3 regions of the Paenibacillus taichungensis genome follow, and region 2 is predicted to be linked to each of the others. Evidence: predicted binding sites of a transcription regulator. Region 2 holds the regulator's gene; each other region holds the start of a gene.
The links. Region 2 encodes Rex, which represses fermentation and respiration genes when NADH is low (regulators of the CRP and FNR family bind a similar motif). Its sites were predicted from a motif close to TTGTGAAATATTTCACAA; they were not measured.
Positions count from the first base shown of each region.

Region 1: ACR1R9_RS29625 (formate/nitrite transporter family protein) is a predicted target of Rex. The motif match lies at 2,896-2,913, and genes of this name have one in related genera.
Region 3: ACR1R9_RS28915 (cytochrome ubiquinol oxidase subunit I) is a predicted target of Rex. The motif match lies at 1,486-1,503, and genes of this name have one in related genera.

Region 1 is NZ_CP194720.1:6,575,649-6,580,883, forward strand. Features, by position in the region: gene ACR1R9_RS29610 (ferric iron reductase) at 1-383, shown strand, start outside; gene ACR1R9_RS29615 (glutathione peroxidase) at 570-1,052, shown strand; gene ACR1R9_RS29620 (FAD-dependent oxidoreductase) at 1,427-2,788, shown strand; gene ACR1R9_RS29625 (formate/nitrite transporter family protein) at 3,001-3,855, shown strand; gene ACR1R9_RS29630 (molybdopterin-containing oxidoreductase family protein) at 4,329-5,235, shown strand, end outside.
Region 2 is NZ_CP194720.1:1,571,840-1,577,074, reverse strand. Features, by position in the region: gene ACR1R9_RS07325 (DUF5590 domain-containing protein) at 12-542, opposite strand; gene ACR1R9_RS07320 (amidohydrolase) at 584-1,888, opposite strand; gene ACR1R9_RS07315 (redox-sensing transcriptional repressor Rex) at 1,875-2,528, opposite strand; gene dinG (ATP-dependent DNA helicase DinG) at 2,764-5,235, opposite strand, start outside.
Region 3 is NZ_CP194720.1:6,397,892-6,403,126, forward strand. Features, by position in the region: gene ACR1R9_RS28910 (hypothetical protein) at 1-1,198, opposite strand, end outside; gene ACR1R9_RS28915 (cytochrome ubiquinol oxidase subunit I) at 1,627-3,042, shown strand; gene cydB (cytochrome d ubiquinol oxidase subunit II) at 3,026-4,042, shown strand; gene cydD (thiol reductant ABC exporter subunit CydD) at 4,044-5,235, shown strand, end outside.

The DNA of each region.
Region 1 (5,235 bases), 1.9 Mb from region 2:
CACTGATTGAAGGCGTGGCTGTTGCTGGAGGAGCAAATCCAGGTCAGATGTGGGCACAACTCGCATCCATGCTGAGATGGTTCAAAACGACAGCGTTACAGATGAACATCACGGAGACGGAACGTGAAGCGGTTGTACAAGGGTATGAGCATGTAATCGCAATGTCTCCAGAGATTCTGGGGTTGAAGAAGAACCTGCTAACCTTCAAACCGGTGGAGATTGATAATCCGCATCAACCTGGAGAAACCATGCTGATGAAACCAGTCTGCTGCTTACACCATCAGGTGTATGGCGGTCAGAACTATTGCTACAGTTGTCCAAAACTGACAAAGGCAGAGCGGCAAGAGCGTTATGATGTTATTATGGCGGCGAAGTCAGGCTAAAAGGGAATATGTCCAAGTTGATGGATGAAGATTACTTCTACCAATGAACTCGGTCAGGGTTTAATCACAGATTTGGTAATTAATCGCCTCAGGTCTATAATATAGAGACAGGCTGTGTGCCGCATGGTCATTGGGTACATACATACAGCAGCCCAACCTACATCATACTCATGGGAGGAATCAGTCATGTCCGTATATTCGTATCAGGCGGTAACGACCGCCAATCAGGAAGTTCCACTCGATCTGTATCAAGGCAAAGTGTTGGTGATTGCCAATACTGCTAGCAAGTGTGGGCTGACTCCACAATACGGTGAATTGCAGAAGCTCTATGATCGCTATCGTGATCAAGGCTTGGTTGTACTGGGTTTCCCTTGTAACCAGTTTGGCGGCCAGGAGCCGGGTACCAGTGAGGAAGCAGAATCCTTCTGTCAAATCAACTATGGTGTTAATTTCCCGGTGTTTGCCAAGGTCGACGTAAATGGTGAAGATGCACATCCTTTGTTCAAGTATCTGCGTGAGCAGCAACCTGGTGTTGGCGAAGACAATAGCATCCAATGGAATTTCACCAAATTCCTCGTGAATCGTGAGGGTGAAGTTGTAGGGCGTGTTGAACCAAAAGAATCCCCTGAAGCCATGACTGCAGAGATTGAAAAGCTGCTTGGCGTATAAAATGAATGAACGAAGAAGCCTGCCTCCAGATTGGAGGACAGGCTTTTTTTGATACAATTTTTAGTACGAAACATCCTCTCCATATACGTGTCTCCGCGGTAGTTACTATGCTTATTTTGAGCATAAACCAGCCATAAGCAGGGAAAACTGAAGTCAATGAAGATGAGTCGATGACTCGCCTGATCGTAAAGAAAAACACATCCGACGAATTTATTTTGATTAACCTATTGCAATGTGAAAAATATCACATTATAATGAGTGTATAAAGTGAAATAAATCACATAAGCGCTGTTCGTTTAGAAGTGAAATATTTCACAACCACAATGACGTTATATTCAATTTTTTATTTATATACTCCAAGGGGGAACCTTATCATGAAAATCGCAGTTATCGGATGTACACACGCAGGAACCGCAGCCATCGTTAACACCGCCAAATTGTACCCGGATGCTACCATTACAGTGTATGAGCGCAATGACAACATCTCCTTCTTATCATGTGGCATTGCGCTTTATGTAGGTGGCGTGGTGAAAGATCCAGACGGACTGTTCTATTCTTCGCCAAACCAACTGGCCGAGCTCGGTGTCGTTACCAAAATGCTTCATGAAGTGACGTCAGTAGATGCTGTGGGTCACAAACTTCAGGCTAAAAACTTGAAAACTGGGGAAGAATTCGAAGATACCTTCGACAAGCTGATCGTGACCACGGGTTCATGGCCTGTCGTACCGAAGCTGGAAGGCATCGAGATGGATAACATTTTACTTTGCAAAAACTATAACCATTCCAACACGATTATTGAGAAAGCCAAACATGCCAAACGTATTACCGTGGTAGGAGCAGGTTATATCGGCATTGAACTGGTGGAGGCTTTCCAAATGAACGGCAAGGAAGTTACACTGATCGATAGCGTGGACCGGATCTTGAACAAATATCTCGACCCCGAGTTTACGGATGCCATTGAAGAAACGTTGACTGGACACGGCATCAAGCTGGCACTGGGCCAAACTGTTCAGAAGTTTACCGGAGAGAATGGCAAAGTGAACAAGGTCATTACATCCAAAGGAGAGTTTGATACAGACCTCGTTATTCTGTGCATTGGTTTCCGTCCAAATACGGAGCTGCTCAAAGGCCAAGTGGATATGCTGTCAAACGGCGCAATCATCGTGGATAAATATATGCAAACCAGCCAAAAAGACGTCTTCGCTGCTGGAGACAGCTGTGCAATTCATTACAATCCAACCGGCAAGGCTGCGTACATTCCACTGGCAACCAACGCGGTGCGGATGGGTACACTCGTAGCACGGAACCTGGTTCGTCCTACGACACGGTACATGGGTACACAAGGCACATCAGGTATTAAAATTTATGAGCAAAATATTGCAGGTACAGGTCTGACGGAAGCATCTGCTGCGGATGAGGGTCTGGTGGTTGAAGCTGTAACGCTTGAAGATGCTTACCGTCCAGAGTTCATGCCAACAGCAGAGAAGCTGCTGCTCAAAGTAATCTATGAACAGGCTACGCGCCGCATTGTTGGTGCGCAGGTCATGTCACAAGCTGATCTGACACAGTCGATCAATACGATCTCTGTCTGCATCCAGAACAACATGACGGTAGATGAGCTGGCCTTCATCGACTTCTTCTTCCAACCACATTACAACAAACCATGGAACTTCCTGAACTCGGCTGGTCTTCAGGCGTTGCCTCCAGTAGAAGTAAAAACACCAGCGATGGTTTAACCATAATATCTAAGAACTGCCGCATTCATTCTGCGGTAGTTCTTTTTTTGCTTTTTCAGCACATCAAACAAGACATAACGGAAATATTAAAATGTAGTTTTCAGACTTTGTGATAAAAGTAACAAACCTCTTGAAACCTTCGCGATACAATGAACATATCAACCAAACAAGTTGAATTATGATGTTCATGAACTGTGAAGGAGAGGATCGTTATGGCAGCAAAAACACCTCTTGAGGTTGCACAATATACGGCGCATACGGGGATGAAGAAAGCTCAAAATCCGGTGTCCTCCGTATTGATACTCAGTTTTCTGGCAGGAGCTTTTATTGCGCTCGGATTTCTGCTGGATATTCGGGTTATTGCCTCTGCTCCGACCGAGTGGGGCAGCTTGGTTAATCTGATTGGTGCAGCAGTGTTCCCGGTAGGATTAATATTGGTGCTGATTGGCGGTGGGGAACTGCTGACAGGTAATATGATGGCCGTCCCACTTGCGACGATTGCACGTAAACTGTCCGCGGGCAACATGTTGAAGAATCTCACCTTAGTGACGATAGGTAATTTCCTTGGAGCGCTCTTTGTGGCCTATGCATTTGGGCATGTGCTCGGTCTGACGGCAGAAGGTGCCTATTTGACCAAAGTAGTGGATATGGCTGGACACAAGCTGGACGACAGCTTCCTTCAGGCTTTTATATCCGGGATCGGGTGTAACTGGCTGGTAGCTCTCGCAGTATGGTTGTCCTACGCATCGGATACGATGAGTGGAAAAGTACTGGGCATTTGGTTCCCAACGATGGCCTTTGTGGCTATTGGATTCCAGCACGTTGTCGCCAACATGTTCCTGATTCCTGCGGCGATCTTCGAAGGGCATTATTCGTGGGGGCAATACATCATGAATTTCATTCCGGTATGGCTTGGCAACCTGACGGGAGGGGCGCTATTTGTGGCGGCTGCTTACTGGATGGTGTACCTGCGCAAGCATGAGCCGGAAGTGAAGCCTGAGGTGGCAATGGCGGTGGCCCAGCCTGTGGAGACAGAAGCCAGACCGATGTGGAGCAAGCAGGCGTAGCGACATTTTTTCGAGTAATCGAGTAGCGTTGTAACCACGATAAGCCTGCAAAGACGAGTGCGAAGTTAAACAGGAACAGGGAAGTTAAACAAAATAGCAACAGAAATTGGCGAATCTAATCTCGTTCAAGTCATGGCTGTCTGCTGTGATGGGCGGGAGAGGAGTCGCTTTTTTTTATGTAAAAGTATGCACGCAAAATAAATTCGCCATGACAAGGTTCGGGGGAACGAAACCTGTTCATGGCGAATTTCGGGAGTGGTCCATGATATGGCATGAGGAGGAAGTGGGGAAACACTAGCCTAATGCCTTATTTTTAATTTACCCTTGAATTTCGAGATTGAATCAAGGGGAAAAAGATTTTTTTTGAAAAAAAATTGGAGCGGTTGTGGCAGTAAAAAAGACTGTTCTCTTTACGCGATTACCATGAAGAAGATATGATATGAGGATAACTTTGAAGGGGGAGGAACTTGTATATGATCGATCAGGAGAATGGCGTATTCCCGGCAGTTTGCCCGCTCGATTGTCCGGATACTTGCGGCCTGCTGCTTCATAAGGAGAACGGTAAGATCGTGAAGGTCGTGGGCAATCCGGACCATCCGATTACAAAAGGCGCCATCTGTAACAAAGTCCGAAATATGACGGAGCGGGTGTATCACCCCGAGCGGCTGCAATATCCGATGCGACGCATCGGAGCCAAGGGCGAAGGCCAGTTCGAGCGAATCAGTTGGGACGAAGCCATCGGCGAGATTACGGCGAGATTTAGTTCGCTGGCAGATACCTACGGACCGGAGAGCATCCTGCCCTACAGCTTCTATGGAAACATGGGCATTCTTGGTGTGGATGGCATGGATCGTCGATTTTTCAATGCGCTAGGTGCGAGCAAGCTGGAACAGACTATCTGTAATGCAGCGGGAAATACCGGCTGGAAATATACGATGGGTGCGAACCGGGGAACCTTGCCCGAGGATACAGAGCATGCGGATGTCATTCTGGTGTGGGGAGGCAACATCGTCAGCACCAATATGCATCAGGTTGTTCTGGCCGAGAAAGCCCGCAAAAAGGGCGCCCAAATCGTCGTTATTGATGTCCATCGCAATCGGACCGCCCAATGGGCAGACTGGTTCATTCCACTCTACCCCGGAACAGACAGTGCATTGGCACTCGGATTAATGCATGTATTGTTCGAGCAGGGACTGACGGATGAGGCTTTTATGCAAAAATATACCGTGGGCCATGAGGCACTGCGTGATCATGTCCGCAGCTACACCCCGGAGCGCGTTGCACGTATTACAGGCGTGCCGGAGGCGGACATCGTGAAGCTGGCTGAGCTGTATGGCAACGCACAGGCAGCCCATATTCATATCGGCAATGGCCTCCAGC
Region 2 (5,235 bases):
GTCTGCTAATTCTAGCTGTTCGGTATCGTATAGACCAGGTCCACCTGTTCCCCGTTGCTGAAGCGGTAAAACCGATAATAGTTGTGCGTATCATCGTTGTAATACACTTGCCATACATAGATTCCATTCACAACGCCTGGCATGATTCGTTTGATCTCCCCGCCCGGAACTTCAGAGCTGAACCGATTTCGAATCTGAGCCTCATTCATGCCGTTCTTTAACAGTTCCCCGTGTACCGCATTGGTTCCCGTCACCGGTTTGTTATTCTCATCAAACTTCACCCACACCATGACATCCTGGTTATCCTTATTTTTGCCGATCAGGGTCCAGTATATGTTGTCTCCGCCGTCTTTCTGTCCCCAAACATACTTACGTAGCTCTTCGTGGGACGTAATCCCCAGCTGTTCCTGGGCCGCCTGTATGGCCAACGCCTCTTCCTTGCGCTGATCCTGGGTAACATAGACATAATAACGCTGAAGTCCAAACAGAATCAGAACCAGGAGCAGCAGCGAAATCCATATCCACTTCTTTTTTTTCTTCAAAAGCCGAACTTCCTTTCCCTATGACGATGCTGTCCTTGTAATTATCGGGCAAGCAAACTGTCAAATGCCAGCTGAGACTCACGCAGAATGCGCTCTTCATCCATCGTAAGACATTCGCCATGTTTAACCACTTGTTTACCATCCACCCACACATGCTCCACATCTTTGGCCGATGCCGAGTAGACCGTATGGGAAATCAGATCCGTATGCGGATAGAAATGGGCTTGTTCGATGTTCAACGCGATGAAGTCAGCCTTCATGCCAACTTGCAGAGCGCCTGTATTATTCAGGAATATGGATTTGGCACCATATGAAGTTCCAAGCAGAAGCGCTTCCCCTGCCGGCACTGCAGTAGGGTCACCAGATACACCTTTATGAATCAACGCAGCCAATCTCATCTCTTCAAACATATCCAGGTTATTGTTACTTGCTGGTCCATCTGTTCCCAGGGACACAGTCACGCCTGCTTTCAACAGATCAGGTACTCGTGCAACACCCGAAGCCAATTTCAGGTTACTACCTGGATTGTGGGAAACTGCTACATCATGCTTTGCGAGAATCTCGATCTCTTCATCATTCAGATGGACAGCATGTGCAACCAGAGACGGACGAGAGAAAAATCCTAGTTTCTCCAGATGTGCAACCGGACGCAGTCCGTAATCAGCCACGTTCTGGTCCACTTCGCGAAGCGTCTCAGACATATGCGTATGCAAAGGCAGATTCAGGTCATGAGCAACCTGTACCAGCTTCTCTATGTAATCTGGTGGGCAAGTGTAAGGGGCGTGTGGAGAGATTACGGTTGTAATTCTTCCGTCTGCCTGTCCATTCCATTGACGAGCAAATGCTGCGGACTCTTCCAGCTTACGCAGTTGTTCTTCTTCTGAGCAAAGTCCGATTACCCCACGTGCCAGAGCAGCCCGAACGCCGGATTGTTCCACCACTTTCGCCACCTGATCCATATGATCATACATATCCAGGAAAGCTGTTGTTCCGCCTTTCAACATTTCAAGAACGGATAGAGATGTACCCCAATATACGTCTTCAGACGTCATTTTGGCTTCCATTGGCCACATTTTCTCCTGCAACCATACTTGTAACGCGAGATCGTCTCCATGGCCTCTCAGAAGCGACATGGCCGCGTGACCATGCGTATTGATCAGACCCGGCAAGAAGAATAGTCCTTTTCCGTCCACCTTTGTCAGACTTTCGTCTCCTTCCGGCAATGTCTCACCAATATGCACAATCTTGTCATTCTCCACAACCATAAAACCTTGAACCACTTTCCAATTCGTACCCTCACTCACGGCAAATTTGCCGTTGTGAATGACCCATCTATTTGTCGTCATCTTCCTCGTCGTCCTTTCCATTCTCCAAGTAATAAGCCAGACTAAGCAAATCCGTCGTAAAATCGGCATGATGAATACGAATATGCGGCGGAGTCTTCAGAATCGTTGGCGCAAAATTCAGAATCGCTTCAATTCCTGACTCAATCAGTTGATCTGCAACATTTTGGGCTTCCGTATCCGGAACCGTGATAATACCTATACGAATGTTGTCTTTTTTGACCGAATCCGTTAATTCATTCATTGGTTGCACCGTCAAACTGTTGATTTGACTCCCAATCTTCGGACCGTAGGCATCAAATACAGCGACGATCTTCATGTTGTCTTTGAGATAGGCATTGTAATTAGACAAGGCATGTCCCAAATTACCTGCTCCGACAAGAGCTACATTGATCTGCTGGTCTATTTTTAAAATATGGCGGATTTTCTCAATGAGATATGAAACGTCATACCCGATCCCTTTACGACCAAAGTCACCGAAGTAAGCCAGGTCTTTACGAATCTGGGCAGGATTCAAATCCAGCCTCAGTCCCAGTTCTTGTGAAGAGACCGTATTGACTTCGCGCTGATGCAGTTCATTCAAATAACGCAAGTAAACAGGCAATCTACGCACCACGGCTTCCGAAATTTTATCTGATTTCATTCATTGCTCCCCCTTACAAAGGCCACGATAGATAGATGAAAAAGATGAGCACCCTGTCGAAAACGAGCAAAAAGATTACTGAGTTAAACAGGATGCTCGTTGTTATATAATGGATAATTGCTTTTATTCCTTTTAATTGCTTTACTCGCATATCCACGAAACAAAAATTATATTACTTAATTTTACCGCCAACCACTGGCGTCTTGCAATAATGGAAGCTACAGAGCGTATCTGTTTATTGTTGCTCTTCGGTCGGTCTCTCGAGCCATTCCGAAATACGAGGAACCATCTGTTCTGTGAGCATGTGCTCCATTTTAGGACCAGGTAATGAATATAAAAAGTACTTGCCATAATACGCTTCAATAACGCGTGTATCGTATACAATTACAATGCCTCTGTCTTTGCCTGTACGAACCAGTCTGCCAAATCCCTGTTTGAAACGGATGACGGCTTGTGGCACGGACAGCTTCATAAACGGGTTTTTCTTCTGCTGCTGCAAAAGCTCGCTCTTCGCTTCGACTAATGGATGATTCGGTGGCTGGAACGGCAGTCTGACAATCGCGAGACAAGTCAGAGCCTCTCCTGGAATGTCCACCCCTTCCCAGAAGCTGCTTGTGCCAAGAAGCACCGTTGCTTTTGCATCTTGGAAGCGGCGTGTAAGCTTGGAACGGCTGCCACTGTCCACCCCTTGCCCAAGCAAAGAAATATCATTGCCTGACAAGGCCTCCTTAAGTGGGTCATAGACCTGGCGCAGCATGCGATAGGAGGTGAACAACACCATCATACGTCCACGAGTGGCAATAGCCGTTTCCGCGAGGGAGTGCACGAGCATATCCACAAAGTGGGCATCGCCTACACTGCCCTTCACGCTTGGGAAATCACGCGGAATGACGAGCAGCGCCTGTTCTCGATAATTGAACGGTGACGGCAACATGGACGTTAACAAACGGTTATTCTCGGCAGCTTCCTGCAAACCCAGCTGTTCGATCATGAATTGAAATGATTTGTCAACGGAGAGCGTAGCCGATGTAAGCACAACGCTTTTCTTTTTATCAAAGAACATATCCTTCAATTGTGCACTGACATCGACAGGAACAGCATAGAGCTGAAGTGATTTACTGCGGAACTGGCCGCTGGCCTCCATCCAGTAAACGGTGTTGGCATCATCCATCCGCATGAAGAAACGCAGATTATCCTTAATCGTTGCCAAGTCCTTGAGCAGACCTGAGATATCCGTAATCAGACTATCGGACTGATAATCATCCTGATCTTCTTTCACTTCAAGCAGCAGCTTGTCGCCTTTACGAATCAAATCACCTAGAGTGACATAGATTTGGTTTTCAGCATCCTGCAATTCCTGCCATTTAGCTGGTTTTTGTGAAGGCTTCAGTCTAAGAGAGAATTGTCCTGTCTCGCCTGGAGAAGCATCGCTGCGTTCAGGCAGCAGGCCAAACAATGTATCACTTAGTCGATCCCACATCTCTTTGACTTCGACCGCAAGCGGGAACATCTGATCAATCATGGAGCCCCACTGTACCGAATTTTCGTGACCCGATAATTGAGAACGAAGCATCGGCAGTTGGCCATTACGGCTATCTTTAAACAGTCGGGTCAGAGTATGAACCAACGTGAAATATTTCATATGAAGACCCAGATGCTTACCTGCTACGTCCTCCAAATGATGTGCTTCATCGATGACGAGACTTTCGTAGGCCGGCAGCAGCTGATGTGCTGCTTTGACATCCGTAAATAATTTCGAGTGATTGGTAATGACGATATCAGACAGCCCGGCTTCATGTTTGGCCCGGTGATAGAAACATTTGCGGAACCAAGGACAGGAACGTCCAAGACAAGACTCAGACTCACTCTGTACCGTCTCCCAGAAGTCTCCTCCGCGCCCGCTTAGATTAAGCTCCTCGTCGTCTCCAGTCTCCGTCTGAGTAAGCCAGACAATCATCTGAGCCGCTGTAAAATAATCCTCTTTCGGTGTAGCGAATTCACGTTTATTGATTTTGTGCTCAAACTTACGCAGACACAGATAGTGCCCACGTCCTTTGAACACTGCTGCCTTGAACGGGAACGGAACCACCTGGGTCAGCATAGGAATATCCCGCTCTCTCAATTGCTCCTGCAGGTTGATGGTATGTGTGCTGACCATGACTTTCTGTTCCTGTTTCACACTTTCATAGATGGCAGGCAGCAAATACCCAAGTGATTTACCTGTACCTGTTCCAGCTTCAATCAAGAGATGTTTCTCTTCATCCAAAGCTTGTCGTACACTGCTGAACATCTGAGTTTGCGCCTCACGCTCCTCATAATGGTCCAGCGTCTCCTTCAGGTTAGCTCTAACCTGATCCATGAACTGCTCAAAACTTACGCCTTCCAGCGGATTACCTTCTCGCTCATCGCGTGGTGAGCCTATATCGGTCCAGTCACTCACGTTCAGGGCGAGCTGGCGGTAATACGTATGACCATCCAGATCCTGAATCGGCTCTGCTTCCTTCTCAGTACGCATTCCATCAAAGAACCAACCCAAGTCACTGTCTTCCGGCGCAAACAGGTCACTGAGGCGCTGAATCGTGATCAGCGGCAGTGCACGCAGCTCATCGAGGCACTTCAGTAATACAAAAGCTGTTGCGAGAGCATCACTGTCTGCCTGATGAGGGCGGTCATGCTGAAATCCGAATTCCGAAGACACATAACCGAG
Region 3 (5,235 bases), 2.1 Mb from region 2:
ATTGTCTCACCGCCCCGTGACGTTCTCCGCGCAAAGCCAGAGCTAGACCCGATAATTGCCGATAATCCTGTCGGCTGGGGCTATCCTGAATATCCACTGCATGCACCAAATCTAATGCATCTTCCACACGTCCAGTCTCCTGATAGATACGAAATTTCCAATGCCGTGCCGTTTCGCCTCCGAGTTCATCCAAAATGTGCAATGCGTTTCCATAATCATCATTCAGACGCAGCAGTTCTGCCCGGACAAGCTGTTCCTCTCCGGCCTCCAGCCAGCGACAGAGTTGTTCATAATGGTGCCGTTCCTGCTCGTTGCCTGCGCTGATTCCATACACCTGCAACGCATTCTCGATTTCCCCGGCCCTTGCATGAATGGCGGAGAGGAATCGATAGTGGGAGCTTACACAATCATTGCGCCCGTTTAATACCGCGTGGGAGAAGGCCTCCTTGAGTGAAGCAGCCGCTCTGGAATCCTCTAGCACATATTCATAGGCTGCCAGCAAAAAGGAAATCGTCTCATGCGCTCCAGCTTTGGACCGAAGCTGACGATAGAAGTCGGCCCGCACACTACATTGCAGCTGGGTGACCGTATCCTGAACACCCGAGAGGGTCTGTCGCAGCGCATGCAGGAATAGCAGTTCATAGTCCCGGAGAGGGACCTCGAGGTCATCCTTTTGCATGACACCAGCAGGAGAGGTATCCTCTCCATTCAGCCAGATGGCGCGTACACCCTGGAATACCAGCTTCATGTAGCGTGTTTCTGAAGTGGTGCCCACCAGATCGGCGATACCGACCAGTCTTGAAATACAGCTCTCCCATAAGGGGGACTCGGCTTCTTCACCAACCGGCTCGGGAAGAAGTACAATACAGAGCTCCGGATGGAGCGAGGCTGTGGCGGTAAGCCAGTAGGGATGAGCAACCACAGCAACCGTACGGGGCTCCTGCAGCAATTGTTCTGCTTCGGGAAGCGTGATGACGGTGATATTCGCAGGCATTTCCTCGGAGCGCTCCAGACTGCTGACATAGTAGACAGGCCCTTCCGCAACCATCAGAGCAGCGATGTCTGGATAGGGAAAAGCAGACCATCCTCCCTTCCGGGGGAAAAGAATATAACGAAAGGCAGACAGGTCCGTACTTGGCTCTTCTGCATCTACCCCTTGATGAGGCTCCGGGTCCGGGATCGGAGACAGCTCTTCCATCGATGAATCACCTCACTTGATTTACATTTTGTCCGTTCACGGATTGAAGCATCACCACCTGATAAACATCAGATTGGCGCTGCTTTGAATGATATCAATGAATCCAATAATTCAATATGTAATGCCCATTTTGCCCAGCGTATTTTATGCCTGACACTAACATATGGGCGTTCCGTCCCAAACATGAGCATCTTCCGTGAATAGACGAAGCTGGCAAGCTCAAAGATTAGGTTTATTTTTTTCTATTGTGTGACCATCGTCACTTTTTTTTGCTGTCATGGCAGGGTTTGTGATAATTGTCACATGTATAAAATAGTCTATCTGGCACAATACGTTCATCAATACGTGTTTGGCTGACAGAAACGGAAGAAGGGGCTTCAATGTCAAATACGAAAACTGCGATATGAACAGAAAGAAGGGGTAACGGTATGGATCCGATCATGTTATCGCGTATCCAATATGCGCTCACAACGATTTTCCATTTCTTTTTTGTACCGCTGTCCATCGGTCTTGTGCTGCTGGTAGCCATTATGGAGACGTTGTACGTAGTGAAGGGTAAGGAAGTTTACAAAACGATGGCCAAATTCTGGGGCAAGCTGTTCCTGATTAACTTCGCCGTTGGTGTAGTCACAGGCATTCTGCAAGAATTCCAGTTCGGCATGAACTGGTCGGAGTACTCCCGTTTTGTCGGGGATGTATTTGGTGCGCCACTGGCTGTAGAAGCCTTATTGGCGTTTTTTATGGAGTCTACCTTTATTGGACTCTGGATTTTCGGATGGGATCGTTTGTCCAAAAAAGTGCACCTAGCTTGTATCTGGCTGGTATTTGTCGGCACATTCCTGTCTGCGCTCTGGATTCTGGCAGCCAATTCATTCATGCAGCATCCGGTTGGCTTTGAGATTAATAATGGCCGCGCCGAGATGAATGACTTCTTTGCACTGATTACGAATGGTCAACTGCTGGTAGAGTTCCCGCACACGATTTTTGGTGCCCTGATGACAGGTGCATTCGTCGTAACCGGGATTAGTGCCTACAAGTTAATGAAGAAGCAGGATGTGGAAATATTCCGCAAATCGTTCAACATTGCCATCATTATTGGCCTGGTTTCCTCACTGGGGGTTGCCTTCTCGGGTCACTTCCAGGCGCAATATCTAGTGGAGACGCAGCCAATGAAAATGGCAGCCAGTGAAGGAACATGGACGACGACGGAAGACCCTGCACCATGGACCGTGGTAGCCTTTATCGACCCGAACAAACAGGAGAATTCCGGCGAAATCAAAATCCCTGGATTGCTCAGTTATCTGTCCTATAGCAAGTTCTCTGGCAGTGTCAAAGGCATGAAGGAATTGCAGGCGGAGTATGAGCAGACGTATGGTCCAGGAGACTACATTCCTCCGGTACGGACGACGTTCTGGAGCTTCCGCATCATGATTGCTGCGGGTGGCTTGATGATTCTGCTTGCTTTATACGGTACCTATCTGGCGATGCGCCGCAAGTTGGAGGGGGCAGGAAAATGGTTTATGCGCTTGATGGTGTTTGCCATTTCCCTTCCGTTTATCGCCAATACGTCGGGTTGGATTATGACTGAGGTGGGAAGGCAGCCGTGGACAGTATTTGGTTATATGACAACCGCAGCCGGGGTATCTCCGAACGTAAGCGCAGGCCAGATTTTGTTCTCCACCATTGCTTTTACAGCAGCGTATACGGTTCTCGGCATTGTGATGGTCTACCTGTTCGTTCGTGAAATCAAGGCAGGGCCATATGCAGTCGAAAAGCCGGAGGAGCATGATGAATCGGCCGATCCGTTCGGCGTGGATGGGGGTTATTCTGTTGTCACTAAGTGAGTTGTGGTTTTTGCTGATTGCCGTCTTGTTTGTTGGTTTTTTCTTTCTGGAAGGTTTTGATTTTGGTGTGGGCATGTCTACTGCAATGATTGGAAAAACGGATCGTGAACGTCGTACCCTGATCAACTCGATCGGTCCGTTCTGGGATGGCAATGAAGTATGGCTGATTACGGCAGGGGGTGCAATGTTTGCAGCCTTCCCGCACTGGTATGCCACGCTGTTTAGCGGGTTTTATCTACCGCTGGTCGTCGTGCTGCTGGCCTTGATCGGACGCGGAGTTGCCTTTGAATTCCGCAGCAAAATGAGACATGAACGCTGGCGCAAAACATGGGACATCATCATTGTAGTCTCCAGTGCGTTACTACCATTCTTGTTCGGCGTTGTTTTCGCTACCTTGATGAAAGGCCTGCCTATTGATGCGCAGATGCAGCTTCGTCCCAGCTTCCTGGACATCGTCAATCCGTATACGGTGGTAGGTGGGTTGAGCGTAACGTTGTTGTGTCTGGTGCATGGTCTGCTGTTTGCTTCCTTGCGGACCGTCGGAGATCTTAGAGAACGTGCCCTGAATATGGCCAAAAAACTGATGCTGCCGCTGGCCGCGATCCTCGCGATCTACGCTGTGATGACATACTTCATGACCGATGTGTTTGCCGTACGCGGCTGGGCTCTCTGGATTATGGTTGTCCTCGGCGCTGCTTCATTGGGGCTGGCCGCTTACTTTGTGCGTCAGAAACGTGAAGCCTGGGCCTTCGGTATGACGGGAGCCGTGATTGCAATCGCGTTTGCCTCTGTATTTATCGGTCTGTTCCCAAGGGTCATGGTGAGTTCAATGGGTTCGGCGTTTGACCTGACAGTCTATAATGCTTCATCCGGTGCATATTCGCTGAAAGTGATGACGATTGTGGCTTGTACGCTGCTTCCGTTTGTACTCGGCTATCAGATCTGGAGTTATTACATTTTCCGCAAACGTCTGAACGATCAGCATCACCTGGAGTACTGATATGGGACGGGGGCTGCTGAAGCTGCCGGGCATCCGGCCAGTACTGGCGCTGGCCTCAGCGCTAGTACTGTTACAGGCGATGACGATTATCATGCAGGCGAAATGGCTGGCACAGGCGATTACGGCATTGTTTCAAGGTTCACCCGTAACGGAGCAGTACCCGGTACTGCTGTTGTTCCTGGCCGCTTTTGCCGCCCGCTATGCCCTGTCATTCTGGTTGCAGCTCATCGCTTCGCGGTACGCGGAGAAGACAGGAAACGATCTGCGTAGACAGATGGTGCAGCAGTGGTTCCGGCTGGGGCCGCGTTTTGCCAAAACGGAAGGAACAGGGCACCTAGTAACCTTGGCACGCGAAGGAACAGCCCAGTATAAGACGTATCTTGAACTGTTTATTCCCCGAATGCTGGGGATGGGGTTCACGCCAATCGTTATTCTGTTCTATGTCTTCAAGCTGGATATGATGTCCGGGGTTATTTTGACACTGACGCTGCCGATCCTGATTGTGTTTATGATTTTGGTGGGGTTGGCTGCACAACGCAAGATCGATGGACAGTTCAAGTCGTACAAAGCGCTGGCCAACCATTTTGTAGATACGCTCCGTGGGCTGGAAACACTCAAAACACTGGGACAAAGCGGTAAGCATGGGGAAACGATCATTCGGGTCAGTCAACGTTATCGCAAGGCTACGATGTCTACGCTGCGTATGGCTTTTCTGTCCTCCTTCGCACTTGATTTCTTCACCATGCTGTCGGTGGCTTCGGTAGCGGTTGAATTGGGGCTGCGCCTGACGGAAGGACATATGCTGCTTGGACCAGCGCTGACCGTACTCATTCTCGCACCGGAATACTTCCTGCCTGTACGAATGGTAGGCGCAGATTACCACGCTACACTGGACGGCAAAGAGGCCGGGGAAGCGATCAGCCAGATGATTGAACGAGGGAAAATGGCCGAACGTAAGCAAAAGGAAGCATACACAAGTGCTGTTCTGCATGGTGTGTCAGAAAAGAACGGAGAATCCTCTTCTTGTGAGCTTTCTTCTGGCCTAAGCGGTGTGGCTCCATCCACCATACGGGTGGTTTTACGTGAGGTGGATGCCCGAAGTGGCGTGGCTGCTTTCTCATCCAAACCCTCTTGGGAGGCGACAAGCAGACTGGCGCTCACTAACGTACAGGTACGGCATCAGGAAGACGGGC